4 regions of the Pseudomonas sp. AS2.8 genome follow, and region 3 is predicted to be linked to each of the others. Evidence: predicted binding sites of a transcription regulator. Region 3 holds the regulator's gene; each other region holds the start of a gene.
The links. The regulator FliA, encoded in region 3, starts transcription of late flagellar genes. The targets are predictions, from matches to a motif close to CTAAAGTTTNNNNNNNNNNNGCCGNTAA.
Positions count from the first base shown of each region.

Region 1: FHR73_RS12825 (methyl-accepting chemotaxis protein) is a predicted target of FliA. The motif match lies at 2,935-2,962, and genes of this name have one in related genera.
Region 2: FHR73_RS18285 (methyl-accepting chemotaxis protein) is a predicted target of FliA. The motif match lies at 5,563-5,590, and genes of this name have one in related genera.
Region 4: FHR73_RS16085 (methyl-accepting chemotaxis protein) is a predicted target of FliA. The motif match lies at 4,096-4,123, and genes of this name have one in related genera.

Region 1 covers NZ_JACHVV010000003.1:88,530-95,611, reverse strand. Annotated here, with positions in the region: gene FHR73_RS12830 (hypothetical protein) at 1-1,122, opposite strand; gene FHR73_RS12825 (methyl-accepting chemotaxis protein) at 1,174-2,796, opposite strand; gene FHR73_RS12820 (nucleotidyltransferase family protein) at 3,065-3,631, shown strand; gene FHR73_RS22820 (methyl-accepting chemotaxis protein) at 4,123-4,836, opposite strand; partial or broken gene FHR73_RS22815 (methyl-accepting chemotaxis protein) at 4,981-5,997, opposite strand; gene FHR73_RS12810 (LLM class oxidoreductase) at 6,499-7,082, shown strand, end outside.
Region 2 covers NZ_JACHVV010000004.1:343,782-350,863, reverse strand. Annotated here, with positions in the region: gene FHR73_RS22905 (PAS domain-containing protein) at 1-1,089, opposite strand, end outside; partial or broken gene FHR73_RS22900 (PAS domain S-box protein) at 1,072-2,418, opposite strand; gene FHR73_RS18310 (response regulator) at 2,663-3,046, shown strand; gene FHR73_RS18305 (response regulator) at 3,043-3,435, opposite strand; gene FHR73_RS18300 (NAD(P)-dependent alcohol dehydrogenase) at 3,519-4,526, opposite strand; partial or broken gene FHR73_RS18295 (DUF4398 domain-containing protein) at 4,632-5,015, opposite strand; gene FHR73_RS18290 (DUF4398 domain-containing protein) at 5,045-5,476, opposite strand; gene FHR73_RS18285 (methyl-accepting chemotaxis protein) at 5,634-7,082, shown strand, end outside.
Region 3 covers NZ_JACHVV010000001.1:493,776-500,857, forward strand. Annotated here, with positions in the region: gene sodC (superoxide dismutase family protein) at 1-371, opposite strand, end outside; gene flhA (flagellar biosynthesis protein FlhA) at 597-2,723, shown strand; gene flhF (flagellar biosynthesis protein FlhF) at 2,734-4,065, shown strand; gene fleN (flagellar synthesis regulator FleN) at 4,158-4,988, shown strand; gene fliA (RNA polymerase sigma factor FliA) at 4,985-5,725, shown strand; gene FHR73_RS02295 (chemotaxis response regulator CheY) at 5,813-6,187, shown strand; gene FHR73_RS02300 (protein phosphatase CheZ) at 6,207-6,995, shown strand; gene FHR73_RS02305 (chemotaxis protein CheA) at 7,022-7,082, shown strand, end outside.
Region 4 covers NZ_JACHVV010000003.1:786,082-793,163, forward strand. Annotated here, with positions in the region: gene FHR73_RS16065 (hybrid sensor histidine kinase/response regulator) at 1-891, shown strand, start outside; gene FHR73_RS16070 (response regulator transcription factor) at 884-1,525, opposite strand; gene FHR73_RS16075 (NorM family multidrug efflux MATE transporter) at 1,644-3,035, opposite strand; gene FHR73_RS16080 (LysR substrate-binding domain-containing protein) at 3,144-4,073, shown strand; gene FHR73_RS16085 (methyl-accepting chemotaxis protein) at 4,235-6,205, shown strand; gene FHR73_RS16090 (hypothetical protein) at 6,335-6,526, shown strand; gene FHR73_RS22865 (hypothetical protein) at 6,541-6,621, opposite strand; partial or broken gene FHR73_RS16100 (hypothetical protein) at 6,720-6,866, opposite strand; gene FHR73_RS16105 (accessory factor UbiK family protein) at 6,930-7,082, opposite strand, start outside.

The sequences.
Region 1 (7,082 bases), on a different contig from region 3:
TTAGAAGATGAAGTCGAGGCCGACGCTGATGATGTCGCCGTCGAAGTTGCGCGCCGGCGCGCCGAAGCGACCACCGCTGCGGTCGTAGACGGCATTGGCGATGCTCTCGTTGTCGGTCTTGACGAAGGTGCCGCTGTAGCCGCCGGTGGTGTCGACGCGCTTGTATTCGCTCTTGAGCACCAGGCTGGGGGTGATGTTGTAGTTCAGGCCGTAGGTCCAGGAGCTCTGGCGACCGGCGCGTTCCTCGTCTAGCTGGGCATAGGTCACGTGGGCCAGGAAGTCACCGAAGCGGCGCCCGGCCATCAGGTAGAAGGCGTTGCTGCTGCCCTGGTTGTCACCCTCGATGACGCGGCGGGTCCATTCGTTGCTGGTCAGCCAGGTGCCGTTGTCGTACTGGTAGCCGAGCGAGGTGAACTTGCCCTTCTGATCGTCCAAGGTCAGCAGCGGATAGTGCAGGTCGATGCTGGACTCGGTGTAGGCCAGGCGCACGGTGCCGTACTCGTTGGTCGCCAGGCTGACGTTGGCGGCAGCGATGCGCTTGTAGTCGATGTCGTAGAGGTCGTCGTTGACGAAGTAGTTGCGATTGACCGCCTGGCCTCCGCTCACCTGGAAGTTCAGGGTGCCGAAGGCGACCGGCAGACTCCAGAGGGCATCGGCGCCTTCGTAGTTGGAGACCTGCACCTGGCTGTAGACCTCGTCGGGCAGGCGCAGCCAGGGGTAGGTGATACCCACGTCCAGGGTCTCGGAATACATGAACACCGGCGTGCGCAGGCGGCCGGCGCGGAAGGTCAGGTTGTCGGTGGCGTGGAAGGCCAGGTAGGCCCATTCCAGGTTGGCCTTCCACTGGTCCTGCTCGGCCTTGGCGGTGACCTGCACGGTGGCATCCAGCTTGTCGGTCAGGCCGTACTGGAACTGGCCGCCCAGCTTGCTCAGCTGATCGCCGCGCCAGTGGTCGTTGGTCTGGCCATTGATGCCGAAGCTGCGGCCGTCGTCTTCGCCGCCCAGGTGGGTGATGCCGGCGGTGCCGAAGCCGTTGAAGCGATAGTCACCCTGATCGAGGGCGAGCGCGGATCCCGCGCAGGTGAGGGCCGCGCCGAAGGCGAGCAGACGTGCAAAAGCCATGGAAATGCTCCTAGAGGTTTCTCGGTATAGGGAAAGGCGGTAAAGGGATAGCTAGATGCGGAAGCGCGAGGTCGCCTGCCGGAGATCGGTGTCGACCACCACCAGCTGCTCGCCCATGCGGGCGGTTGCGGTGGTGCTGTCCGCGCTGGACTGGGTATCGCTCTGCAGGCGGCGGGTGTCGCTGCTGATCGAATCGGAAAGACTCAGCTGCTCGCCGGTGAGCAGGGCGATCTGAGCGTTGTAGTCGTTGATGCGTGCCACGGCCTGGGCGATGCCTTCGAGCATGGCGGTGGCGGCCTGGGAGCTGCTGGCGCTGACCTGCGCCTGGGTATGGCTGCCCTGCATGGCCTGCAGCACGCGCTGGGCGTTGCCCTGCAGGCGTTCGATGATCTGCTGGATCTCGGCGGTGGAGCGCGCGGTCTTCTGCGCCAGATTGCGCACCTCGTCGGCCACCACGGCAAAGCCGCGGCCCTGTTCACCGGCGCGCGCGGCCTCGATGGCGGCGTTGAGCGCCAGCAGATTGGTCTGCTCGGCAATGGACTTGATCACGTCCAGCACCAGCCCGACCTGGCGGGTTTCCTGTTCCAGCTGCTGCATGGACTCGGCCGACTGGCGCACGCTGTCGTCCAGTTCGCCCATGTTGCGCGACAGCTGGCCGATGCTGGTACGGGCGGCGGCGGACTGCTCGGCCGCGGCGGAGGCCTGGTCGGCGGCCTCGCGCGAGCGATCGGCCACCTCGTGCAGGTTGGTGTTCATGGTCTGGATGTCACGGCCGATGGACTCGGTGTGACCCTGCTGGGAACGGGCGTTGTTCTCTACCGTCTGGGTGAGTCTATACAGCTCGCCGGACACCTGGCCCAGCGGATGGGCGGCATCGACGATGGCCTTGATGGTGCCCTGCAGCTGATCGAGAAAGACGTTGAACAGCGCGGTCATCTGGCCGATCTCGTCCCGCGAGCCGACCTGCAGGCGGCGGGTGAGGTCACCGTCGCCCTCGGCGATGGCGCGCAGCGAGGTGATCACCTCACGCACGCTGCCGAGCACGCTGCGGATGGTCAGCACGGCGGCGCCGGCCAGGATCACCACCAGCAGCAGACTCAGCCAGATGCCGACCCGGGTGGTGTCGGCATTCTGGTCGCGGGCCTGGGCCAGGGTCTGCTGGAAGTCGGTATAGGCATGGCTGCGCAGGGTGGTGCCCAGTTGCTGGGCAGCGGCGAGATCCGTGGCCATGCGGTCCAGATTGGGCCGCAGGGAGTCGAAGGATCCGCTGCCCTTGATCAGCTGCTCGGAGGCGCCCAGGGCGTTGTCCGCATAGCGATGGATGCCCTGGCGCCAGCCGGAGATCTCGTCGTTGCGCGCCGAGGTCTGGCGGGTGAGGTCGGCCATTTCCTGCAGGCGGCTGTCGATGTCGTCGACCACCTTGCGCGCCTCGCCCAGGGTTTCCAGCTCACTGGCGGTCACCGCGCTGTTGAACAGGCCGGGCAAGCGGGAGAACTGGAAGAGTACGGCGTCGGCCTTTTCCAGCAGCGGATAGCTGTGGTTTTCCAGCTGGTCGAGGCGTTGATCGTTGCCGGCCAGCTGGGCGGAGGTATAGGCCACGTAGAGCAGCAGGCCCAGCAGAGCGGCCGCGGGCAGCAGCGACAGCTTGAGCGTCAGCGACAGGTTACGAAACATCCACACCTCGGAAAGCTTGGGCAGTAGCGAGCAGCGAGGTGCGGCGCCCTCTTTTCAGCGGGGGCTGCCAGTGGTCATGTCCTGACCGGTCACCACGTCCTGTTGGCCTCGCAAACGTAAATAAGCGAAGCCGTCACATTTTCGACATCTGCTGGTAAAACTTAAGAGAGCTAAAAGTTATTGCGATTATTGGCGATGGGCGTTGCGAAAGGCGGTGCAGGCGGTCATCTTCGGGATTTCAAGACTGACCAGTCCTGCCATGACCCCCATGTGTTCCCAGATCCGGTCCTGGTTGAAGGCCGATGCCGAGCGTCTGCGCCTGCTGCGCGTCCTCGCCGACCTGCACCTGCCCGACGCCTGGCTGGCTGCGGGCTTCGTGCGCAATCTGGTCTGGGATCGGCTGCATGGCCATGCCGAGTCGACGCCGCTGGCGGATCTGGATGTCATCTATTTCGACGCGACCGACTGCCGACCCGAGCGGGACAGGGAGATCGAAACGCTGCTGTTGGAGCGGGCGCCGGGTTGGCCCTGGTCGGTACGCAATCAAGCCGCCATGCACCTGCGCAATGACGATGTGCCCTATGGCGATAGCCTGGATGCCATGCGTTTTTGGGTCGAGGTAGAGTCTGCCCTGGCCGCGCGCCTGACCGCCGAAGGCGAACTCGAAGTGGTCAGTCCCTTCGCCCAGGAAGGGCTCTTTGCCCTGCATGTCACGCTTAATCCCTGGCGGCCCCGGCCCGCTGCCTTTCGCCAGCGGCTCGCGACCAAGGGCTGGCTCAGGCGCTGGCCGCGATTGCAGGTGCGGGCGGATCACCGGAACGATGACCAGGGTTGAGCAGCAGCGGCGCTGGGAAAGCGTTCGTTGCAGGTGCTCGGCAATACGCCATGCCTTGCCGCGGTAGTGACGTCGAGAGTCCTGTGCAGGCTCTATAGAGCGGTTCGGTGACAAACACCTGAATGTCAGATGGAGCGATCAGCTGAAGATAAGGGATATCGTTAAACCGATTAAAGGATGGCGGGGCGTGGCGCTCTTGTTTCACGTTATGACTGTTGAAGATTCTCTTCGTCCAAACGCTGATGAACTTCGGTCAGGATGAAGTATTCATTACTCCCATAACTTCGCAGTTGGTTATCCACCCGATAGCAGGACTTCTTTCGCTCTAGGCTTTTGCCTGGTCGAAGTTTCGCCGAAGTGCAGAGGGAAGGCATCCTGTGACGCCATGCCTGAATGAGCGCCCCGGGCATCGACGCCCGGGGGTTTCTGTCCACGACGAGGGCAGGCCAGGAGTTTCTGTCGTCGTCGGCGGAGCGAGAGCCGGACAGGCCTCAGACCTTGAAGCGCGCCGTCAGCTCTTGCAACTGCAGGCTCAGGTTGGCCAGTTCGGTGCTGGAGCCGGCGGTTTTCTCGGTGGCGGCGGCGGTCTGGTCGGCGACTTCGTGGACCTTGGCCACGCTGCGGCCGATGTTTTCACTGGCCGCGCTCTGCTGCTCGACCGCGGTGGCGATCTGCTCGTTCATGGCCTCGATCTCGCTCACCGCACTGCTGACGCTGCCCAGGACCACGCCCGCCTGGCGGGTCAGGTCGACGCTGTCACCGGTCAGCTGGATATTGCGGTCCAGGGCGGCGCTCATCTTGTCGGTGCTGCCGTGCAGCCGGGTGATGAGGCTGGCGATCTCGTCGGTGGAGGAGCGCGTACGCTGCGCCAGGCCGCGCACCTCGTCGGCGACCACGGCGAAGCCGCGTCCGGCCTCACCGGCGCGAGCGGCCTCGATGGCGGCGTTGAGCGCCAGCAGATTGGTCTGCTCGGCGACCGCCTTGATCACGTCCAGCACGCCGCCGATGCGGTCGGCATCCTGCCTGAGCAACTCCATGGTGGCCTGGGTGCTGTCCACTTCCTGGGCCAGGGTCTGGATCTGGGTGGCGACCTGATTGACCATCTCGTCGCCCTCGCGGGTCTTGAGGGTAGCCTCGCGGGCGGTCGTCGACGCCTGTTCGGCATTGCGCGCCACCTCATTGATGGTGGCGCTCATCTGCTGCATGGCGGTGGCGATCTGCTCGGTCTCCATCTTCTGCGCCGAGGCGCCAGCGCGTGTCTGCTCGGTGATGGCGGAGAGTTCTTCGGCGGCGCTGGCCACCTGGACGATGCCATCCTTCTGTTCGCGGATCAGATCGCTCAGATTGACGATCATGCGGTGCATGGCCGCCTGCAACTGGCCGAGCTCGTCCTTGCGATCCGTCAGGGTCTGGACAGTCAGATCACCGGCGGCAAGCTGCTCCACGGTCGCCAGGGTCTGGCGCAGCGGAGCCACGATGGAGCGGGTGATGATCCAGGCCGCGATCAGACTGAGCAGCACCGCCAGCAGCAGGCCGCCCAGGAGCATGAGCTTGGCGTCGCGAATGTCGCCGAGGCGGAACTGGTTCTGCACCTGCTTCATCTCATCGGCGGTCTTGAGCAGCGCCTGGATGCGCTGATAGAGACCCTGATCCGCGTCTTCATACTGCTTCTGGATACTGAACAGCTTTTGCACCTGACGCTGATAGTCGTCGTAGAGCCCTGGCAACTGCTGCAAGCTCGAGGTCGAGGTGTTGCTGGCTGGCAGGGCCTTGAGCACGTTGCCAACCCGGCTCAAGGAAGCCTGCAGGGCCTCCTGCTGCTGACCGGCAGGCTTGAGCACGTAGACGCGCAGATCGATTCGCAGCTTTTGCAGCGCCGCCAGCAGGGGCGGCAGCTGTAGACCGCCATCGTTGATCTCGCTGTCCAGTGCGGTGGAAGCCTCCTGCAGGCGCTTGTCCATGGTGTCGCCGGTATCACGGATACCTTGCACCGTGGTGGTGCGATCCTGGGTCACCTTCAGCGTCTGCTGATAGAGGTCACGATATTCCTTGAGGGTCTGCTCGGTACGCGCCAGCAGTGCCTGGCTCTGGGGGCGTCTGAACAGGGGGCGAGCTTCCTGCAGCTGCTGTTCTAGGGCATCGATGGCCAGCTTCCAGCGATTGGCCTGATCCGCTTCCGGCAGCAGAGCGAAGTCCGTACGGGCATTACGCATGTCACGGGTGAGCAGGCCGATCTGGGTGAACTGCTCGATGAGATTACCACGTCGTCCCAGGGCCTGGATGCCATCCCAGCCGGCATAGGCAATGGCCAGGGTCAGGATGATCAGGGCGGTAAAACCGTAAGACAGCTTCGTACGAACACTCATGTTGCTCATTTGCATGGGGCTATTCCCGATGTTCGGCGGAAAGTTCCGGGGTTTGAAGAGAGAAAAGATAGGCGTCGGATTCTAGCTGAGGGTAATACGGGAAATTCTTATATTTACAATATTTAAGTAATGGTAAGTCTATTTGTGGGGATATGAAGATTTCCAATTATTTGGCTGACTATTGACTTCTGCCCTTGATGACTATTGATTTTTCAAAGTGCGACTCGAAGTTGGAGTGAATAAGTGGTGTTATTTTTGATAGGCTACTTTTTTATTAGTCTTTCTTTACTTCTGGAGGCAAAGGTCGAATATCAAGCTCTGCAGGTTTGAACCCGCCGAGGAAGGCTGTCTGGAGGCGTCACCCCCTCACAGCTGGCAGGTGCAGCCTTCAATGGCAGGGATGAACCGTGTTTCGTTCCTATCGGTTGTCCGGCGAACCCTGGAAGGGCGCTAGACTCCATAGAAAGGTCATCCGCTTTCCCTCTCCGGCAAGGAATCCCCATGTCCACCACGGAGCGTCGCCGCGCCTTTCTGCAGCATCCGGGCTTTTCGCGACTGTTCGCGCCGGGTCGCCTGACCCTGGGCTTTCTGCTGCCGCTGGAAGGCTATCCCGACGATCCCATGCCGACCTTGCGCGACCACGCGCGCCTGGCGCGGCTGGCCGACCAGCTGGGCTTCGCGGCGCTCTGGGCGCGCGACGTGCCCTTCTACGACCCTGGCTTCAACGATGCCGGCCAGGTGTTCGAGCCCTTCACCTATCTGGGTTATCTGGCGGGCATCACCCAGCACCTGACGCTGGCCACCGGCAGCGCCGTCATCACCCTGCGCCATCCGCTGCACCTGGCGAAGATGGCGGCCTCGGTCGACCAGTTGAGCGATGGCCGGCTGGTGCTGGGCGTGGCGTCCGGCGATCGTCCGGTGGAGTACCCGGCCTTTGGTCTGGAGAGCGAATTCGAGCGGCGGGGCGAGCGCTTTCGCGATGCCTTCGAGATGTTTCGCCTGGCCGGCGAGACCCCTTTCCCGCTCGGGGCCTTTCGCCGCTTCGGCGATCTGCAGGGGCTGGCCGACCTGGTACCCAAACCGGT
Region 2 (7,082 bases), on a different contig from region 3:
CTGCCGCCGGGAAAAGGCCAGCAGCCGGTGGGTCAGGGCGGCGGCGCGGATAGCGGCGCCCTGGGCGGCGGTGGTGTAGCGCTCGAGATTGTTCAGCCGGCCCTGGCCGATGCGTACCGTGAGCATGTCCAGACTGCCGACGATGCCGGCGAGCAGGTTGTTGAAGTCGTGGGCCAGGCCGCCGGTGAGTTGGCCGACCGCTTCCATCTTTTGCGACTGGCGCAACTGCTCTTCCAGCACGGCCTGGGTCTCCATGGCCTCCTTTTCCCGGGTCACGTCACGACCGGCCCCGGTGAGGTGCTCCTGGTCGAGGTCCAGGGACAGTGTCCACGTCAGCCAGCGCCAGCTGCCATTCGCCGCCTGTACCCGATTCTCCACCCGGGTCGGCAGCCCGCTGCGGCGCAGTTCGTCCAGCGCCATCAGCACGCCCGGCAGATCGTCGGGGTGAATGAGTTCGGTGTAAGGGCGGCTGAGCAACTCGGCCTCGGAATAGCCCAGGCCGCGCGACCAGGACGGACTCACCCGCAGGAGCTGCCCGGTGAAGTCGGCGGTGAGCAGCAGATCCTCGCTGAGCGCCCAAAGCCGATCGCGCTCGGCGGTACGCACCTGGACCTCCTGACTCAGGGTCAGATTCTGTGCCTGGATCAGCGCCTGGGCGTCGCGCTGTATGGTGACGTCCTGGGCGAATACATAGAAGCCGTCCACCGCCCCACGTGCATCTCGCCGTGGGCGGTAGTGGATGTCGGCGATGCGCCGCCGACCGTCCGGCCAGGCCCAGGGCAGGTCCAGCCGCGCCGGGGTGCCGTCCAGGGCGGCCTGGATGGCCGGGCGGCGGGCTGCGAACAGCTCTGGCGCGAATACCTCGGCCATGCTGCGGCCCAAGATGCTTTCCGGCGCGTCCTTGAACCACTTGGGTGCCTCGACGTTGGCGAAGCGATAGATCAGTTCGCGATCGACGAAGGCGATCAAGCAGGGCAAGGTGTCGGCCACCAGGCGCAGATTAAGTTCGCTGTCGCGCAGGGCACGTTCCGCGGTCAGCCGCGCCGTCGCCGAGCGGGTGCGATTGGCGACCTCGCGGATGAATTGCAACTCGGCCGGCGTCCAGCGCCGCGGTTGGCTGGAACCGACATAGAGCAGGGCCACCAGGTTGCCGTGCTCGAACAGCGGCATGTTGACGAGGGCGCGGGTATCCAGGCGTTGCAGGGCAGCGAGGTTGTCACGGGTGCGGCGGTCTTCGTGCACATCCTCGATCACCACGGTTTCGCCGCGCTTGAAGGCTTCGCTATAGCTGCCATAGTCGCGAAAATTCAGGGTGCCCATCAGGCTACGGGCGCCCGGGATCGTCCAGTCGCGCCCCACGGTGATGGTCTCGGCATCGGCGTCCACCAGGCCATAGCCCACCAGGTGAGCATCCAGGGTGGTACCCAGGGTGGCGCAGGCCAGTTCGGTGATGGCCTCGATGTCGCCCAGCTGGCTGAAGCCTTCGCCGAGTTCGGCCAGCGCCCTGCGATAGCGCTCTTCGTCGCGGGTGGCCTGGGCGGCCTGCTCGCGCTCGGTGACATCCAGGAACAGCACCAGAAAGCTGTCCGGACCAGCCTTGTGCGCATGGCCTTCGTACCAGCGGCCGTTGTGCTGGAATTGCCGCACGTAGCTGAACGACTGGCCGGTATCCACCACCTTGGTGAAATCTTCCACCCAGAGGTCTTCAATATCGGGAAACAGCGTGCGCGCGGTCTGACCCATCGCCTGTTGCGCACTCAAGCCAAAGTGCGCGCACCAGGCACGGTTGACCTGGTCGTAGCGCCAGTCCCGGCCGCGGCCCTGGTCATCGCGCAGGATGGTGCCAAGGATGAAGCCCTCGTCCAGTTGCTCGAACAGGCCGCGCCAATAGCGCTCGCTCTCTGCCAGTTGCTGCTGCACCTCGCCGACGTGTTGCTGGCTGTCGCGCAGGGCCTGGCCGGCCAGGTGCTGGGACGTGCGGTCGCGCAGGATCTTGACGAAGCCGGTATGGGTGCCGGCGTCATCGTGCAGCGGATGCATCTCGCCGCTCGCCCAGAAGCGGGTGCCGTTGCGGTGCAGGTGCCAGCGCTCGTCCTCGGCACGTCCGTCCCGCAGGGCCAGCCGCATTTCCAATGCGGCCCGGCCGGTCTGATTGTCTTCCGGGGTGAAGAAGCGCTCCGCCGGTGCGCCGCGAATCTCCCCAGCGGTCCAGCCCAGCAGGCGTTCGGCGCCGGTGTTCCAGTCGGTGATCACCCCGGCCGAATCGAGCACGATCATGGCGAAATCGATGGCGCCATCGAAGATCGCCAGGCGCCGCTGGGCATCCTGGGGTGGCAGCGCCGTGCATTGATCGAGCGCGGCACGGAGGCGGCGGACTTCGGCCTGGAGTTCAGCGTGGGAGAGAGCGGATTCAGCCATGAGGTCGTTCGAACACGAGGGCGGCGGAAGCGGACGGCGGTGACGTCCAGCGAGAACCTTAGAGTAAGAGAGTTGGGCGGTGGCTAGCGATCTGCCAGCACCTTTTTCCGACAGGCAGGGAATTAAGTAGCTGTTACGGCATCAGACAAGTGCCGACACCCGGCGGCCAGCCGCCCATCCGAGCGTTGTGATCCAATTCGAATATTTTCGGTCTATTTAGTCGTACTAATGAAGTAGCGTTGCCATGACCGATGTAGTTTCTTCTGCTGCTGTTACCACCGTGCTGGTCGTCGAGGACGATCCGGTGCTGAGATCGTTGGCGACGGAGGTATTCGAGATGGAAGGTTATGCCGTCCAGTCATTCGATACCGCCGATGCCGCCTGGGGCTGGCTCGAGTCCGATTCCCTGACGCCCGATCTCCTGTTCACCGACGTGCGCATGCCTGGTCGGCTGGACGGCCTCGCCCTGGCGAAACAGGTACGCCAGCGCTTTCCACAGCTGCCTATCCTCGTATCGTCCGGCTATACCGGCCAGCAATACGCGGAGCGTGAGGACAAGGCGCTGTTCCTGCCCAAGCCCTGGACCATCGACCAGTTGCTTAGGGCCTGTGGCCAGCTGGGTATCTAATCCGCCGCCTGCCGCGCCCGCGCCAGGCGCACCGCTGAATCCACCTCGTCCAGCGTCCAGGGCTTCTGCAGGAAGATCACCTGGTCCGGCAGCGCTGTGGTGATCTCGTAGCCATAGCCCGAGGTGATGACCATGGGCAGCGCGGGCCAGCGCTGGAGCAGCATCTCCGCCAGTTCACCACCGCGCAGCTGGCCAGGCATCAGGTGATCGGTGATCACCAGCCCCGGGGCCTGCTGCTGCTGGAGCAGATGCACCAGGGCGTCGTCGGCATTGTCGAACTGCAGGCAGGTCCAGCTCAGGCGGTCTTCGAGGTGATTACTCAGCAGCTCGGCGAGCAGGCTGTTGTCTTCGATGACGACAAGATAGGGGAGGGGGTCGGGCGAGGTCATCGAGACTTCCGGAACGCGATGAGACGATTCCGGAAGTCTAGCAGAGCCTTGCCGGCGTCAGTCCGGCTTTCGTCTGACCATTGTCAGAACTCTAGGACGATCTTGCCGAAGTGGCTGCCGTCCTTCTGGAAGGCGAAGGCCGCGGCGATCTCGTCCAGCGGATAACTGCGGTCGATCACCGGCTTAATCCCGTTGCCTTCCAGCGCCTGGATCATTTCCTGCTGCTGGCGGCGGCTGCCGACGATCAGCCCCTGCAGCCGCTGGTGGCGACGCATCAGGTTGGCCGTGGGGACCTGCCCCTCGACGCCGGTGAGCACCCCGATCAACGCCAGGTGACCATGGATACGCGCGGCCTGGATCGACTGCGCCAGGGTCGCCGGGCCGCCCACTTCCACCACGATGTCGACGCCACGACCGCCGGTGATGGCCTGCACCTTGGCGCCCCATTCCGGCTCGTCACGGTAATTGATCAGGTGATCGGCGCCCAGGGCATAGGCGCGCTGCAGCTTCTCGTCCGACGAGGAGGTGGCGATCACCGTGGCACCCATGGCCTTGGCCATCTGCAGGGCGAAGATCGAGACGCCGCCGGTACCCATGACCAGCACGCTGTCACCGGCCTTGAGGCCGCCGTCCACCACCAGCGCGCGCCAGGCGGTGAGTCCGGCGGTGGTCAGGGTCGCCGCCTCGGCATGGCTGTAGCCCTTGGGCGCGCGGGTGAAGGCCGTGGCCGGACGCACCACCACCTCGCAGGCGAAGCCGTCGACGCCATCGCCCGGGGTGGTGGAGAAATCGTCGATGGTCGGCTCGCCGTCCAGCCAGTGGGGAAAGAAGGTCGAGACCACATGATCGCCCACGGCGAATTCGCTGACCCCCGCGCCCACGGCCTCGATCACCCCGGCACCATCGGACATGGGAATGCGCCCATCAGCGGTCGGCATCTTGCCCAGCACCACGCCCAGGTCATGGAAATTCAGCGAGCTGGCCTTGATCCGCACCCGGATGTCGCCAGCCCCCGGCTGCCCGGGATCAGGCAGTTCACAGGCTTCCAGCTGGTCCAGACCACCGGGTTTGCGTAGGCGTATGGCGTGCATGAGAGATCCTCCGGACTGTGGCGAGCAGGACGCTCGCGGGTCAGTAGAGGACCACGGCAGGGGGCGCAGGATTCCCGAGAGGGACCTGCGCCCTGGACCTTACTTGATCGCCTTCTGCAGTTGCTGCAGCTGCTGGGTGCGGGTGTTCAGGCGGGCTTCGCCGCGTTCGGCGTCGACCTTCTTCAGCTCGGCTTCGGCCATGCGCAGCTTGATGGTCTGCATGGCGGTCTGGATGCGTTGCTGGGTCAGGTAGGCCAGCTGATCGACGGTGCGCTCGTTCTCACCGTCCTTGTAGGCCTTGTCGGTCTTGGCCAGCCAGGTGCCGGCATCCTTGGTTTCCAGTGCCGCCAGCTGGGTGGCCTGGGGCTGGGATTCGAGGGCGGCGTAGTCGTTGCGCGCCTTTTCCAGATTGGGGTTGGGCGGGGTGGCGCAGGCGGCCAGGGTCAGGGTCAGCGCCGACATCAGCGGGAGCAGAAAACGTTTACGCATGGTTTCGTCCTTCAAGAGAGCGGGCAGCCTTACTGCTGCACCTTTTTCTGTAGATTCTGTTGCAGCTGGAGGTTGATCTGACCTTCCTCACGGATCTGCTGGATGCTGTTCTGAGCATCCTGCAGCGCCGCCTGGGCCTTGGCGGCCTGGGTCTTGCGGGTCGCCAGGCGGGCATCCCACTCGGCCTGCTCGGCCAGTTGCTTGGCTTCGTCGTACTTCTCGTTGGACAGGGCCGCCTGGGCCTGGGTCCACTTGTCCTGGGCCGACTTGGTCTCGATGGGGGCGAACTGGTTGCCGCCGCCGCTCACGGCTTCGTTGACGGCCGACTGGGTCACGGCCATCTGCGCGGTCGGCGGGTTGCCGGCGCAGCCCGCGAGCAGCAGACCGCCGCCCAGGACCAGGCTGGCGAGCAGCGCACGAGGCGCGGAGAACGAGGAGGCGCGAGAGGGACCGGTTTTCATCCGAACATTCCTGGCAGGTCGCCCGGAATGGGCGACAGTGCCTTTGAGACGGCGAAAACGCGGCGAGGTTCGCTGCGGCCGTTGTGCTCAAGGCCAGCGGGTGACGGCCGATATCTGTTGTCTGACAACAACAGGGCCAGAGGCCACGGAGACTTCCATGCTGTTACGCAACTGCAACATCGCGCCCCGCGCCGCCCTGGGCTTTGGGCTGATCGCCCTGATGGTGGCTTTTCTCGGGCTGTTTTCCCTGGCGCAGATGGCGGGTATCCGCGAACGTCAGGTGGTGACGGAGCGTGACTGGGTGCCCAGCATCCGCGCGGTAGACGCCATTCGCGAGAACATGCTGCGCATCCGTACCATTTCCCTGCGCCTGGCGCTGGATCCGGACCCACGCAACATCGATACCTATGTCGGCCAGTACGAGGCGCGTAACAAGGTCCTCATGGACGGCATCAGGACCTATGAGGTCTTTGTCGATACTCCCGAGGAACATCAGCGCTGGGACCTCTTCAAGCGCGATTTCGCCACCTATCAGCAGGGTATGACCGAGTCCTTCGCCCTGGCCCGCCGTGGCGATACCGCCGCACTCAACAAGCTGACGCTGGTGGACATGAAACCGGTGGTGGACGGCACCGGCAAGCAACTGGGTGAGTTGGGCGACTTCTATGCCGAGGGCATCGAGCGCGACGGCAAGATCTCGGCGGACCGCTACGACGCCTCACGGCTGATCGTCATCGCGGTGATCACCCTGGCCGCCTTGGCCACGGTGCTCATGGCCTGGCTGCTGACCCGCAGCATCGTCGGGCCGCTGCGCGAGGCACTGCTGGCCGCCCGCCGCGTCGCCCAAGGCGACCTGACGCAGACCCTGGCCGTGCAAGGCCGTGACGAGGTGAGCGAATTGCAGCGCGCCCTGCAGCAGATGCAGGCGCAACTGCGCGAGACCCTCTCGCGTATCGCCGGCTCCTCCACCCAACTGGCGACCGCCGCCGAAGAACTCAATGCGGTCACCGAGGCCGCTGGCCAAGGCCTGCAGCAGCAGAACGATGAGCTTGAACAGGCCGCCACGGCCGTTACCGAGATGAGCACCGCGGTGGACGAGGTGGCGCGCAACGCCGTCTCCACCTCCGAAGCCTCGCGGGCCTCCAGCCAGGCCGCACAGCAGGGCCAGACCCGGGTCGCCGACACCCTGGGCGCCATCGCCGCCTTGTCTGACGAGGTCTCGGCCACCGGGACGCTGGTCCAGCGGCTCGCTGAGCAGTCCCAGGACATCGGCAAGGTGCTCGACGTCATTCGCGCCATCGCCGAACAGACCAATCTGCTGGCACTCAATGCGGCCATCGAGGCGGCTCGGGCCGGCGAGGCCGGTCGCGGTTTCGCCGTGGTCGCCGACGAGGTGCGCGCGTTGGCCAGCCGTACCCAGCAGTCCACCCTGGAAATCGAACAGATGGTTTCCGGCATGCGCAGCGGTGCCAGTCAGGCCCTGGGGTCGATGCACAGCAGCAGCCAGCGGGCCCAGGCCACGCGTGCCCTGGCGGAAACGGCGGGGGTGGCGCTGGACGAGATCAACAGCCGCATCGGCGAGATGTACGAGCGCAACCTGGTGATC
Region 3 (7,082 bases):
CCGTCGGCGGTCACGTAGAGCGCTGGCAATTCGCCCAGGTGGCCGTCGTCCGACCAGGGCGCGCTGTGCTTGCCGGTGTTGCGCGGATCCAGATGGCCACCCGCGGCGCCACCCGCGGTCAGGGTGCCATTCACCTCGGCTGCGCCGCAGTTGGGCTTGGTATGGACATGAAAGCCATGGATGCCGGGCTCCAGGCCCTTGAGGTCGGGTGTGAAGACCAGGCCGTACTTGGAACGGGTCACCTGCACGCTGCCGACGCTTTCGCCCACACCGTCGGTCGTGACCTTGTTCAGCGGGATCGTCAGAGACTCGGCCGCCTGGGCGGTTCCGACCAGGCAGGTGGCCAACAGCGTCGCGGTCCAGATTTTCATGGTGATGTTCCTCGGATGGGCGCGCTAGCGCGGGTCCCTAGACAGACTCATGGCCTCCGCCCGTGGTTCAGCCGACGGCTTTGGCGATCCGTAACCAGTCCTGTATCACCCCTGCGAAAACCTCGCTGATTCAAGGTCTTGGGCAGTTGGCCCGGAGCTTGCTCAAGCCCCTGCGAACAGTGCGCTGCGTCAACTTTCCGTGACGACGGCACCGGCAAGCGAGGAATGGGTGTGAAAGTCGACAAATCCATGATGATGGGCAACATGCGCGGTCTGGCTCGCGGCAACCTGGGCGTGCCGCTGGCCGTCCTGGCGATGCTCGCCATGATGACCCTGCCGATGCCGCCGTTCCTGCTGGACGTGCTGTTCACCTTCAACATCGCCCTGTCGATCGTGGTCCTGCTGGTCAGCGTCTACGCCCTGCGGCCGCTGGACTTCGCGGTCTTCCCGACCATCCTGCTGGTCTCGACCCTGCTGCGCCTGGCGCTGAACGTGGCCTCCAGCCGCGTCGTGCTGCTGCACGGCCAGGACGGTCACGACGCCGCGGGCAAGGTCATCCAGGCCTTCGGCGAGGTGGTGGTCGGCGGCAACTACGTGGTCGGTGCGGTGGTGTTCGCCATCCTCATGATCATCAACTTCGTGGTGGTAACCAAGGGTGCCGGTCGTATCTCCGAGGTGTCGGCGCGTTTCACCCTGGACGCCATGCCCGGCAAGCAGATGGCCATCGACGCCGACCTGAACGCCGGCATCATCGACCAGGCCGAAGCCAAGAAGCGCCGGACCGAAGTGGGCCAGGAAGCCGACTTCTACGGTTCCATGGACGGTGCCAGCAAATTCGTTCGCGGTGACGCCGTCGCCGGTCTGCTGATCCTCTTCATCAACCTCATCGGCGGCATGGCCATCGGCATGGCCCAGCACGGTCTGCCGTTCGGCGAAGCGGCGCGCATCTACGCCCTGCTGACCATCGGTGACGGCCTGGTCGCCCAGGTCCCCTCGCTGCTGCTGTCGGTTGCCGCAGCCATCATGGTGACCCGGGTGTCCTCGGCCGAGGACATGGGCCAGCAGGTCAATCGTCAGATGTTCGCCTCGCCCAAGGCGCTGGCGGTCTCGGCCTTCATCATCATCGCCATGGGCCTGGTCCCGGGCATGCCGCACCTGCCGTTCCTCGGCCTGGGCGGCGGCGCCGCCGCCGGTGCCTGGATGATCTACAAGCGTCAGCGCCAGGCCAAGCAGACCGCCGAGGTCGAAGCCAAGAAGCAGCAGGACCTGGCTCCCGTGCAGCGTCCGGCCGAGGCCAAGGAGCTGGGCTGGGACGACGTCACCCCGGTGGACATGGTCGGTCTAGAAGTCGGCTACCGGCTGATCCCCATGGTCGATCGCAACCAGGGTGGCCAGCTGCTGGCGCGGATCAAGGGCGTGCGCAAGAAGCTGTCCCAGGACCTCGGCTTCCTCATGCCGTCGGTGCACATCCGCGACAACCTGGACCTGCTGCCCAATGCCTATCGTCTGACGCTTATGGGCGTCAGCGTGGCCGAAGCCGAGATCTACCCCGATCGCGAGCTGGCCATCAACCCCGGTCAGGTCTATGGCTCCCTCAACGGCGTCGCCGCCAAGGATCCGGCATTCGGTCTGGAGGCCGTCTGGATCGACGTCACCCAGCGCGACCAGGCCCAATCCCTCGGCTACACCGTGGTCGATGCCAGCACCGTGGTCGCCACCCACCTCAACCAGGTGCTCTTCAAGCACGCCCACGAGCTGATCGGTCACGAAGAAGTCCAGCAATTGCTGCAGGTGCTGGCCAAGAGTTCGCCCAAGCTGGCCGAGGAGCTGGTGCCCGGCATCGTCTCCCTTTCGACCCTGCTCAAGATCCTCCAGCAGCTGCTGCAGGAGCAGGTCCCGGTCCGCGACATCCGTACCATCGCGGAAGCCATCGCCAACGTCGGTCCGCGGAGTCAAGATCCCGCCGCCATCGCCGGTGCCGTGCGGGTTGCCTTGTCCCGCGCAATCGTCCAGAACATCGTGGGAATGGAGCCTGAGCTGCCTGTTATCACCCTTGAGCCAAGGTTGGAACAGATGTTGCTAAGTAGTATGCAGAAGGCCGGTCAAGGCGCCGAGGACGGCATGTTCCTCGAGCCTGGCATGGCTGAAAAACTGCAGCGTTCCCTCATCGAGGCAGCGCAGCGTCAGGAAATGATGGGTAAGCCAGTGGTGCTGCTGGTAGCCGGTGCGATCCGCGGGATGATGTCCCGCTTCGCGCGGATGGCGGCACCGAATATGAGTGTACTGGCGTACCAGGAAATTCCGGACAACAAGCAGGTCACCATCGTCGCTACCGTTGGCCAGAATGGCTGAGGTCTAGATCATGCAAGTCAAACGTTTCTTCGCCGCCGATATGCGTCAAGCCATGAAGCTGGTACGCGACGAGCTGGGCCCGGATGCCGCCATCCTCAGCAACCGCCGGGTCGCCGGCGGTGTCGAGCTGACCGCGGCGCTGGACTACCAGGCTCCGGCACCGGCCGCGCCCAACGCGGAGCTGCAGGCGGAGTTGCGCAAGACCCATGCGAAGATCGCCCAGGCCCATGCCGACCTCAGCATCCGCGCCCCGGGCGTGCCCTCGGCCGCGCCGAAGGACAAGCAGCTGCTCGGCGCCATCAGCGCCGCCGACAGCCGTCGCGAGCCGGTGATCGCCCCGCCGCGTGCCTCCCAGCCGGCCGCCGCCGCTGCCCCCGCCGCCAGCACCGCGCCGGAAGACCGTCGCGCCCTGGAAGCCATGCGCAGCGAACTCAGCGGTCTGCGTGAATTGCTGGAAGTCCAGCTCGGCTCCATGGCCTGGACCCAGGTGCAGTCCACCCGTCCGCAGCAGGCCGGCCTCTGGCGTCGCCTGCAGCGCATGGGCCTTCCGGCCGATCTGGCCCGCCACCTGCTCGACAGCGTCGCCAAGATCCAGGACCCGCGGCATGCCTGGCGCATGCTGCTGGCCAACTTCGCCCAGCTGGCCAAGACCACCGACGCCAAGATCCTGGAGGAGGGCGGTGTCGTCGCCTTCGTCGGTCCGGCCGGCATGGGCAAGACCACTACCCTGGCCAAGCTCGCCGCCAGCTACGTGCTCAAGTACGGTCCCCAGAGTCTGGCGCTGGTCAGCATGGACAGCTTCCGCATCGGTGCCCAGGAGCAGATCAAGACCCTCGGCCGCATCCTCGACGTGCCGGTGACCCTGGTCGACCCGGGCCAGTCCCTGGCCCAGGCGCTGGCACCCCTGGCGCGCAAGCGCCTGGTGCTGATCGACACCGCGGGCATGCCCGCCAATGATCCGGCGCTCAAGGTGCAGCTCGAAGCCCTGGCCAACCGCCAGCTGAAGATTCGCAATTATCTGGTATTGGGTGTCACCAGCCAAAGCCAGGTGCTCAAGGCGGCCTACCACAGCTATCGGCGCTGCGGCCTGAGCGGCTGCGTGCTGACCAAGCTGGACGAAGCCGCAAGTCTCGGCGAAGCCCTGGGTCTGGCCATCAGCCAGCGCCTGCCGGTGGCCTACATCTGCGACGGCCCCCGTATCCCGGACGACCTGCACCCGGCCCGCAGCCACCAGCTGGTGAGCCGTGCGGTGAGCCTGCAGGCCCCCGAGGAGCCGAGCGAAGAAACCATGGCCGGCATGCTTGCCGGCCTGTATCAGAGCAATGCCCGCCGCGCCGGTTAGCGCAGACGAACGGTAGTGGTGCATCGCATGCCTGGGCACGCCAAATGCACTTGGTCTAAAGTGTGACGGATTTCAATCAAAGGTATCAGGCAATGGGTAGCATGCATCCCGTCCAAGTCATAGCGGTCACGGGCGGTAAAGGCGGTGTCGGCAAGACCAACGTGTCGGTCAACCTGGCCTTGGCCCTGGCCGATATCGGGCGGCGCGTCATGCTGCTCGACGCCGATCTGGGCCTCGCCAACATCGACGTTCTGCTCGGCCTGTCGCCCAAGCGCACCCTGGCCGACGTCATCTCCGGCGAGTGCGAACTGCGCGACGTGCTGCTGCACGGCCCGGGCGGCATCCGCATCGTCCCGGCGGCCTCGGGCACCCAGGCGATGGTCAATCTGACACCGGCCCAGCACGCCGGTCTGATCCAGGCCTTCAGCGACATCAGCGAAAACCTCGACGTGCTCATCGTCGATACCGCTGCCGGCATCGGCGACCAGGTGGTCAGCTTCGTTCGCGCCGCCCAGGAAGTCCTGGTGGTGGTGTGCGACGAGCCCACCTCCATCACCGATGCCTACGCCCTGATCAAGCTGCTCAATCGCGACCATGGCGTCACCCGCTTCCGGGTTCTGGCGAACATGGCGCTGACACCCCAGGAAGGTCGCAATCTCTTTGCTAAGCTGACCAAGGTGACCGACAGATTCCTGGATGTCGCCCTGCAGTATGTGGGCGCCATTCCGTTCGACGAGGCGGTGCGCAAAGCCGTACAGAAACAGCGCCCCGTGTTCGAAGCCTTTCCGCGTGCCAAGGCCTCGCTGGCCTTCCGTGCGGTAGCTCAGAGAGTCGATGGCTGGCCGTTGCCCGCCAATCCGCGCGGCCATCTCGAATTCTTTGTCGAGCGCCTTGTGCAACCAGCCATCGGTACCCACGCATGACAGCATCCAGCGGGCTTCGCATGTACAGCAAAACCTCGGAACGTACCCAGCAGGAGCAACTCATCAACCGCTACGCGCCGTTGGTGAAACGCATCGCCTACCACCTCCTGGCGCGTCTGCCGGCCAGCGTGCAGGTCGAGGACCTGATGCAGGCCGGCATGATCGGCCTGCTGGAGGCCTCGCGCAAATATGACGCCGGCAAGGGCGCCAGCTTCGAGACCTACGCCGGAATCCGCATCCGCGGCGCCATGCTCGACGAGGTCCGCAAGGGCGACTGGGCGCCGCGCTCGGTACACCGCAACACGCGCATGGTCACCGACGCCATTCGCGCGGTGGAAGCGCGTACGGGTCGCGACGCTAAAGATTCCGAAGTCGCGGCCGAACTTAAATTGAGTCTGGATGAGTACTACGGCATCCTTGGCGACACCATGGGGAGTCGCCTGTTCAGTTTCGACGACCTCATGGAGGGTGGTGAGCATGGGCTCGAGGAGAGCGGTTCGCATGAACTCGAACCCGGTCGCGGTCTGGAAGACGAGCGCTTCCGCAAGGCCCTGGCCGACGCCATCGCCAATCTTCCGGAGCGTGAACGTCTGGTGCTCTCGCTGTATTACGACGAGGAACTCAACCTCAAGGAAATCGGCGAGGTGTTGGGCGTGAGCGAGTCACGCGTCTGCCAACTTCACAGTCAATGCGCGGCACGCCTGCGGGCGCGGCTGGCGGAATGGCGTTCGCGTTAACCGGCTGGTACTCAGGCTACTACGATTGCTTAGGCGCGCCTCGCGGCGTGTGTGCGGATTAGGACGGAGGTCGACTTGGACAAGAACATGAAAATCCTCATCGTGGACGATTTTTCCACGATGAGACGCATCATCAAGAATTTGCTGCGCGATCTGGGATTCACCAATACCGCCGAAGCAGACGACGGCAACACCGCCCTGCCGATGTTGCAGAGCGGCAACTTCGATTTTCTCGTCACCGACTGGAACATGCCCGGCATGACCGGCATTGACCTGCTGCGCCAGGTGCGCGCCGACGCACGCCTGAAGACCCTGCCGGTGCTGATGGTGACCGCCGAGGCCAAGCGTGAGCAGATCATCGAAGCCGCTCAGGCCGGCGTGAACGGCTATGTGGTCAAGCCTTTCACCGCCCAGGTGCTGAAAGAAAAGATCGACAAGATCTTCGAGCGGGTGAACGGCTGAAGAAAGCCGCGGGGACGTTATGGATCAGCTTGGCACCAACAGCTTCAGCGACTTCGAGTCGAATCTAAAACAGCACGCCCAGGAGCTGGTGAAATGCCTAGAAAGTGGCGACTTCACCCAGGCGGTGCATGTCATCAATGAACTCAACCAGTTGCGTGACCGGGGTCTCTACCAGGAAGTCGGCAAGCTGACCCGCGAGTTGCACAACGCCATCGTCAACTTCGAGATCGATCCGCGCGGCATGGCCGGCGAAGAGGTCTCCCAGATCAGCGATGCCACCGATCGTCTCTCCTACGTGGTGAAGATGACCGAGAACGCCGCCAACCGGACCATGGATCTGGTGGAGGAGAGCGCCCCGCTGGTAGGCAACTTCGGTGACGAAGCCCGTGCCGTGCATGCCGACTGGAAGAAGTTCATGCGCCGGGAGATGGGCGCGGACGAATTCCGCGAGCTGGCCAAGCGCGTCGATGCCTTCCTCAGCCACAGCGAGAGCAGCGCCGAACAACTGTCGGCCAAGCTCAACGACATCCTCCTGGCGCAGGACTACCAGGACCTTACCGGTCAGGTGATCAAGCGCGTGGTCAATCTCGTCGGGCAGATCGAGAAAGACCTCGTCAAGCTGGTGATGATGGCCAGCCAGGTCGATCGCTATACCGGCTTCAGCCACGATCACAGCGCGCTGATCGAACAGAATCGAAAAGAAAAGACGATGAAGGGTGAAGGTCCGCAGATTCATGCCGATAAGCGTGAAGACGTCGTGGCCGCTCAGGTCGACGTCGACGATCTTCTATCCAGTCTGGGCTTCTGACCCAGACCCTCTTGGGGAGTGCAGGAATGAGCTTCGACGCCGATGAAGAGATCCTCCAGGATTTCCTGGTAGAGGCCGGCGAGATTC
Region 4 (7,082 bases), on a different contig from region 3:
ACCCTCGATCAGAAGCAGGTCAGTCCGCGGCGCACGGTGGTCGATCTGGATACCCTGTTTGGCGACTTGGTGCGGCAGAACGCTGAGGCGGCGCGCTGGGCCGGGGTGGAAATCCGCTGGCGTGCCTGCGGATTGCAGGTCTACAGCGATCCGGCGCTGCTGCTCACCTCGCTGCAGAATCTGCTGTCCAACGCCCTCAAGTACGCGCCTGGCAAGCCCCTGCTGTTGGCGGTGCGCCGCCGCCAGGGCCAGCTCGCCCTGGTGGTCTACGACCAGGGACCGGGCATTGCCGCCGAGCACCTGCCGCACCTGTGCGAGGAGTTTTACCGGGTGCGGGAGACGCGCGATCGCGACATCGAGGGCGTCGGCCTGGGGCTGTCCATCGTGCAGCGCATCGCCACCCTGCTTGAGTTGCGGCTGACCCTCAGCTCGCGCCCCGGTCGCGGTACCGCGGTCACGCTCCAGGGCCTGCCGCTGGCCACCCTGCCGCTGGAGGCGCGGCCCCGGCCGGTGAGCGGCCCCCAGCACCTGCTCGCCGGCTGGCGGATCCTGCTCATCGAAGACGATGCCAATGTGCTGCTGGCCACCGCGACCCTGCTGCGCAGCTGGGGCTGCGAGGTCACCACCGCCACCAGCATCCCCTCCGGCGCCGTGAGCTGCGACCTGGTGATCACCGATTTCGATCTGGATCGCAGCGCCTCGGGCGCCGACTGCATCGCCTATCTCAATCGGCTGCAGGGCCGGCGCATCCCGGCCATCGTGGTGACCGGGCATGACATCCCCCAGGTGCAGCAGGCGCTGGGCGACGCCGAGATCCCGGTGCTGGCCAAGCCGGTGCGACCGGCGGAATTGCGCGCCCTGCTGCTGGCCTTTCGCGTCGCGGCTAGCTGAGCGAGCGTTGGGCGCCGAGGCCGGCCTTGGCGCCAAAGGCGGCCGCCGCCGCGCGGCTGCTGACGCCCAGGGTGCGCAGCAGTGCGGAGACATGGATACGCACGGTAAAGGGCGAGATGGCCAGGATCCGGGCGATCTCCTTGTTGCTCAGGCCCTGGGTGATCAGGCCGAGCACCTCCAGCTGCCGCGGCGTCAGCGCCTGCAGCCGGTTGTCGGGCGTCAGGCTGACCGGGGCCAGGGTGGGCATGGCATAGCGCACCACCGGTTGCCCGGCGAGGCAGTCGGCGATCGCCTCGGCCATGGCCGCCGGCGGCAGCGCCTTGCCGATGAAGCCATCCACGCCCGCCGCCAGGATATGCTCGATCACCGTGGCGTCTTCCAGCATCGAGACCACGATCAGGGTGCTGCGCTTGAATTCCTGGCGCAGGGCGCGCAGCGAAAAGCTCAGGTCCTGGCCGGGATAGAGCAGGTCCAGCAGCAGCCCGCTGGGCGGTTCGCCCTGGCGCGCCAGTTCCAGGACCTGTTGCAGGCTGTCGGCCTGCTCCACCTGCGCCTGTGGCTGCAGCTGGCGCAGGATGCGCACCAGGCCTTCACGAAACAGCGGATGGTCGTCGGCGACGATGAAACGTTGCATCTTTGGCTATCCTAGGGCCCTGGACACCGGTCGCAACGCCGGGGTGGCCCAAAACTTCTAGTCTAGCGCAGGCCCCAAGGGTGGACCACTTGGTGAAACGCTTGGGCCACCGCGGCGCTCAGCCGTTTTGCGCCATGCCGTGCGGCGCGGCCAGTGGCTCTGCGAAGCCCGCACCCAGCTGCCGCCGCATCAGCCACTCGAAGGCACCGGTCAGCAGCAGCGCCGCACAGGCCAGTCCAAATGCCAGGCCCCACCAGACGCCATGGGGGCCGAAACCCAACCGGACGCCCAGCAGCCAGGCGCCACTGGCGCCGATCAGGCAGTAGCAGAGCAATCCGCCGTAGAAACCCAGGCGCGCCTGGCGGATGCCGCGCAGTGCCCCCTGGGCAATGCTCTGGGTGCCATCGAAGATGACGAACACCGCAGCGATCAGCACCAGCTGCCGCGCCAGCTCGCTGACCGGGCTGTGGCCGTCCGGCAGAAACAACCCTACCAGCCAGCCGGGAAAGCTCCAGAACAGCAGGGCGATGCCCAGCATCACCAGCGCGCCGCCGCCGATGGCCAGCCGCCCCACCAGCAAGGCCTCGCGCGGCCGCCCGGCACCCTGGTGCTGGCCGATACGGATGCTGGTGGCGTATGAGAGGCCGGCTGGCAACATGAACACCAGGTACACCAGCTGGTTGGCGATCTGATGGGCCGCCAGCGCCGTGGCGCCCAGGGCACCCATGCACAGCGCCGCCGAGAGGAACAGGCAGGCTTCTACCGCATAGGTGCCACTGATCGCCAGGCCCTGGCCGAGAGTGTCGGCGAGGGCGCGGCGATCCGGACGGCGTAGATAGCGACGCAGGGGATAGGCGGCATAGGCCGGATGGCGGGCGATATACAGCGCCAGGCCCAGGGCCGCGCCATTCATCACCACCGCGGTCACCGCGCCGATGCCTGGCAGCCCGGGTTGCGGCAGGCCACCCCAGCCGTGCAGCAGCGCCAGGTTGAACAGGGCATTGAGCAGCGCCGCGCCGAGTACGATGGTCAGCACCGGTCCGGGTCTTTCCAGGGCGCTGGTGAAGCCCCGCAGGGTCATGAACAGCAGATGGCCGGGCAGGGCGAAGGCCAGGCAGCGCAGGAAGACGCCGGCCGCCTGACGACTCTCTTCCGGCTGGCCGGCCAGGGCCAGCAGCGGTTCGATGTGCCACAGCAGGGTGCCGGCCAGCAGCGCCAGCACCCCGGCAATCCAGATCCCGGCAGCGGTGACCGCCGCTACCCCGTCGGTATCCCCCGCACCCCGGCGCAGCGCCGCCAGATTGGCCACCGCAGTGATCACGCCGACGCAGATCACCGAGACGAAGGAGTAGACCGCCGCTCCAAGGCCGCCACCGGCCAGAGCTGCCGGACCCAGGCGACCCATCATCAGGGTGTCGGTGAAGACCATGGCCACATAGGCCAGCTGCGCGCCGATCAGGGGCAGGGCGAGACGCAACAGCGCGAGTAATTCGTGACGCGGCAGAGACATGGGTGGATCTCGCTGAGCAGGTGGCCGACGTTTGATAAGAACTCATTGTTGGATGCGGGCGCGCCGCCCACAATCGGAAAATAGCCATGCCATCCATGAGTCCGAGTCATGCCCGAGCACCCCTCGCGTCTGCCGCCGCTGTACGCCCTGCGCGCCTTCGAGGCCGCCGCTCGGCATGGCTCCTTCACCCGCGCGGCCCAGGAGTTGTCCCTGACGCAGAGTGCGGTCAGTCGCCATGTGCGGACGCTGGAAGAGACCTTTGGCTGCCGCCTGTTCGAGCGCGCCGGGCGTCAGCTGGCGCTGACCGAGCCCGGCAAGCTGCTCTCGCCGGGCCTGAGCGAGGGCTTCGAGGCCCTGGCGCGGGCCTGTGGCAATCTCGCCGTGGCCGAGGGCACCGTGAGACTCAAGGCGCCCACCACCCTGTCGCTGCGCTGGTTACTGGCACGTCTGGCGCGCTTTCGCCAGCTCAGCCCGCAATTGGACGTCCAGCTCACCAGCGTCTGGATGGCCAGTGACCGGGTCGACTTCGTCCATGAGCCCTTCGATTGTGCCGTGTTGCTCGGCGATGGCCGCTTCCCGGCGGACTGGGAGGTAGTGCCGCTGTTCGAGGAGTGGCTGGTGCCGGTCTGCTCGCCGGCCGCCGCGTGCGAGGGCGTCTGGGACCTGGCGCGGCTGCAGGGGGAAGAACTGCTGCATCCCACCTTCGACCGCCGCGACTGGCGCCGCTGGCTGCAGGCCATGCGCCTGACCCAGGCAGTGCCCCTGAGTGGCGGCCAGGTGTTCGACACCCTGGAGCTGGGCATGGCCGCCGCCGCGCGTGGCTACGGGGTTTCCATTGGCGATCTGGTGATGCTCGCCGAAGACGTGGCGGCCGGGCTCATCGCCTTGCCCTGGCCCGAGGCGGTGGCCAGCGGCGATGCCTATTACCTGGTCTGGCCGCGCAATCGCCGGGGGCAGGCGCGCCTTCGCCAGCTGGCTGACTTCCTGCAGCGGGAAGTAGCGTCCCAGAGCCTTCCGGAGGTCGTTCGCCATAAATAAGGCGCCAGACTGCTGTCATTCGCTTTAGTTCATCGTACCTCTGCCGATAAAATAACCGTTAACCGCTAAGAAGACCGCCCTAGAGCGGTCGGTCCCCTGATATAGCCCTTGCCCTCAAATTCGTACTGCCCTACAGGGATGTAGGCGCTTTGGAGCCCCCTATGGTCATTTCCCCGCGTCGTAGTATCGCCCGACAACTTGCCTTGGCCCTCAGTCTGGTACTGATTGTGGTGATCGCCGGCAGCTGTTTGTTCGCCCTGCATGCCTTGAGCGTGTCCATCGAAGGCACCCAGCGCAAGCACCTGGGCAGCGAGGCCCGGCTGCTCTCCGATCAACAGCAGACCTTTCTCAGCACCCTGAAGATCAGCACCCAGCGGCTGGCCAACCTGTTCGAGCGCCGCTTCGATGCCGGCTTGAGCCTGGCCGGCGAGCGACTGCCCCTGGGCAGCGCTACGGCCCCCGCCCTGCTGTTCGCCGGTCAGGCCCTGAACAGCGACTTCAGCCAGGTCGACGACTTCACCCGGCTGACCGGTGGTGTCGCCACCATCTTCGTGCGTGATGGCGACGACTTCACCCGTATCACCACCTCGTTGAAGAAGCAGGACGGCAGCCGCGCCATCGGTACCCAGCTCGATCGCAAGCACCCGGCCTATGCCGGTCTGCTGCAGGGGCAGAACTACGTCGGGCGCGCCCAGCTGTTCGGGCGCTCCTACATGACCCAGTACACCCCGGTCCGCGACAGCGCCGGCAAGGTCATCGCCGTGCTCTTCGTCGGCTTCGACTACACCGACGCCCAGGCCCAGCAACTGGCCCAGCTGACCCAGCTGCGCATCGGCGAGACCGGCTCCCTGGCCCTGCTCGACGAGCAGGGCAACTGGCTGGTGCCGCCGGCCAATGCCAAGCAGACCAACGAGCTCCTCGCCGCCCTCAAAAACGATCCCAAGCAGCACGAACACAGCTGGCAGGACGGCAACGAGGACTTCCTCAGCGTCAGCGCGCCGGTCGCCGGCGAAGGCTGGACCGTGGTCGCCACCCTGCCCAAGGCCGAACTGGACGCGCCGGTGCACGCCGTGGGCCTGCGCCTGGCCATCGGCAGCCTGATCGCCTTGGTGCTGGCGGTACTCGCCTCGGTCGTCCTGCTGCGCCACAAGCTGAAGCCACTGGGCCAGCTGGTGGAGCGGGCCCAGGCCTTGGGTCGCGGTCAGCTTAGCGTGCGGGTCGAGGCGCGCAGCCACGACGAAATCGGCGAACTCGCTCAGAGCTTCAACCAGATGGCCGATGCCCTGGCCTCCACCGTCGAGCAGGTCCGTGGCTCCTCCCGCGAGGTCACCGATCGGTCCCAGCAACTGAGCCAGCTTTCCGACCAGACCCTGAGACGCTCCGCCGAGCAGTCCAGCCAGATCGACAGCATGGCCAGCGCCGTGGAGGAATTCAGCGCCACCGCCCAGAACATCGCCGACGGCATGCAGCGCACCGAACGTCTGGTGCAAGAAAACGCCCAGCAGACCCGCACCGGGACCCAGGCCATGCAGGGCGCCTCGGGCGCCTTGGAGCAGATCGCCGACTCCCTGGCCAGCACCGCCGAACTCATCAAGGGCCTGGACAGCCGCTCCCAGCAGATTGGCGGCATCATCGGCGTCATCAGCGGGATCGCCGAGCAGACCAACCTACTGGCGCTCAACGCCGCCATCGAAGCGGCGCGGGCCGGTGAGCAGGGCCGCGGCTTCGCCGTGGTCGCCGACGAGGTCCGGCAGCTGGCCGGTCGCACCAGCGAAGCCACCCGCGAGATCTCGCAGATGATCGGCGCGGTGCAGGGCGAGACCCAGCGCGCCATGGGCGCCATCGACGAAGGCAATCGCCTGATGGAACAGGGGCTGGCGCGCAACGCCGACGTGGCCCAGGCGCTGCGCAGCATCGACCAGCAGGTCGCCGAGGCGGTGGAGCAATTCTCCGGCATCGCCCAGGCCACCGCCGAGCAGAGCACCACCGCCACCGCCCTGAGCCGCAACATCCAGGCGATCGCCGTGGATAACGCCGCCCAACGCGATGCCGCCGAGGTGCTGGCCGGTACCGCTGGCGAGCTGCGTCATTTGGCGGAAGACCTGAGCGCCGAGGTGGGTCGGTTCAACTGACCGGACCTTTTCCGGCAGCAGTGAAAGGGAGGCTCAGGCCTCCCTTTTTCATTCCCGCGCCGCTTGGGCCTTGCCTGGCTGCAATACTCTGACTACTGTATGCAAATACAGTATAAGAGGAGGGGTGTCATGGGCGTATCCAACGAGGCGGTGCAAGCCGTCGAGCGCATGCTGACCACGCTGCGGGCAGAGCGGGACGACTATCGCGAGCTGGCCCATCAGTGGCGGGCCATGTGCTTCGAGCTGGCCCAGGAAAACCAGGCGCTGCGCGATCGCCTGCAGGAGCCGCCGCGACGCTACGGCCCGCCTGCCGGCGCCTAGTGACTCGCCCGATACTACAGCGCTTCCGCCAGCTGCGGCCGCTGGATCTCGGCCTGGCCGGCGAGATCGGCCAGGGTGTGGGCCACCTTGACCACCCGGTGCAGGGCACCCAGGGACAGATTTAGGCGTTCGCCGGCGTCCTCTAATCAGCGCTGATCGGCCTCGCTAAGGGCACAGACCTGGTGCAGTTGATCACGCGATCCTTGGCTTCGCGGACGGCGGTTTCCGGCAGGCCGCCCAAGGTGAGGGCGGGCAGGCCATTGGCCAGATGCGTCTCAACGATCACTGGCGGCGCTTCCACGCCTACCTGGGCCCAGGTATGAACGAGGGCAAGCGACATGATCTGTCCTTGATCGTAATTCGCCAGACTCAGGGCTGCACCATCCTGGCGCGCCCTTGGGGGTCAGTCGGCGGGTGCGACGTCCGTGGCCGGGGTGACCGGCGGCTTGACCTCGGAGGTCTGCGGCTTTTCCAGTTCGGTCAGGCGTGCCTCGAGGGCTTCCAGGCGCGCACGAGTGCGCGCCAGCACGGCCATCTGGGCATCGAATTCGTCGCG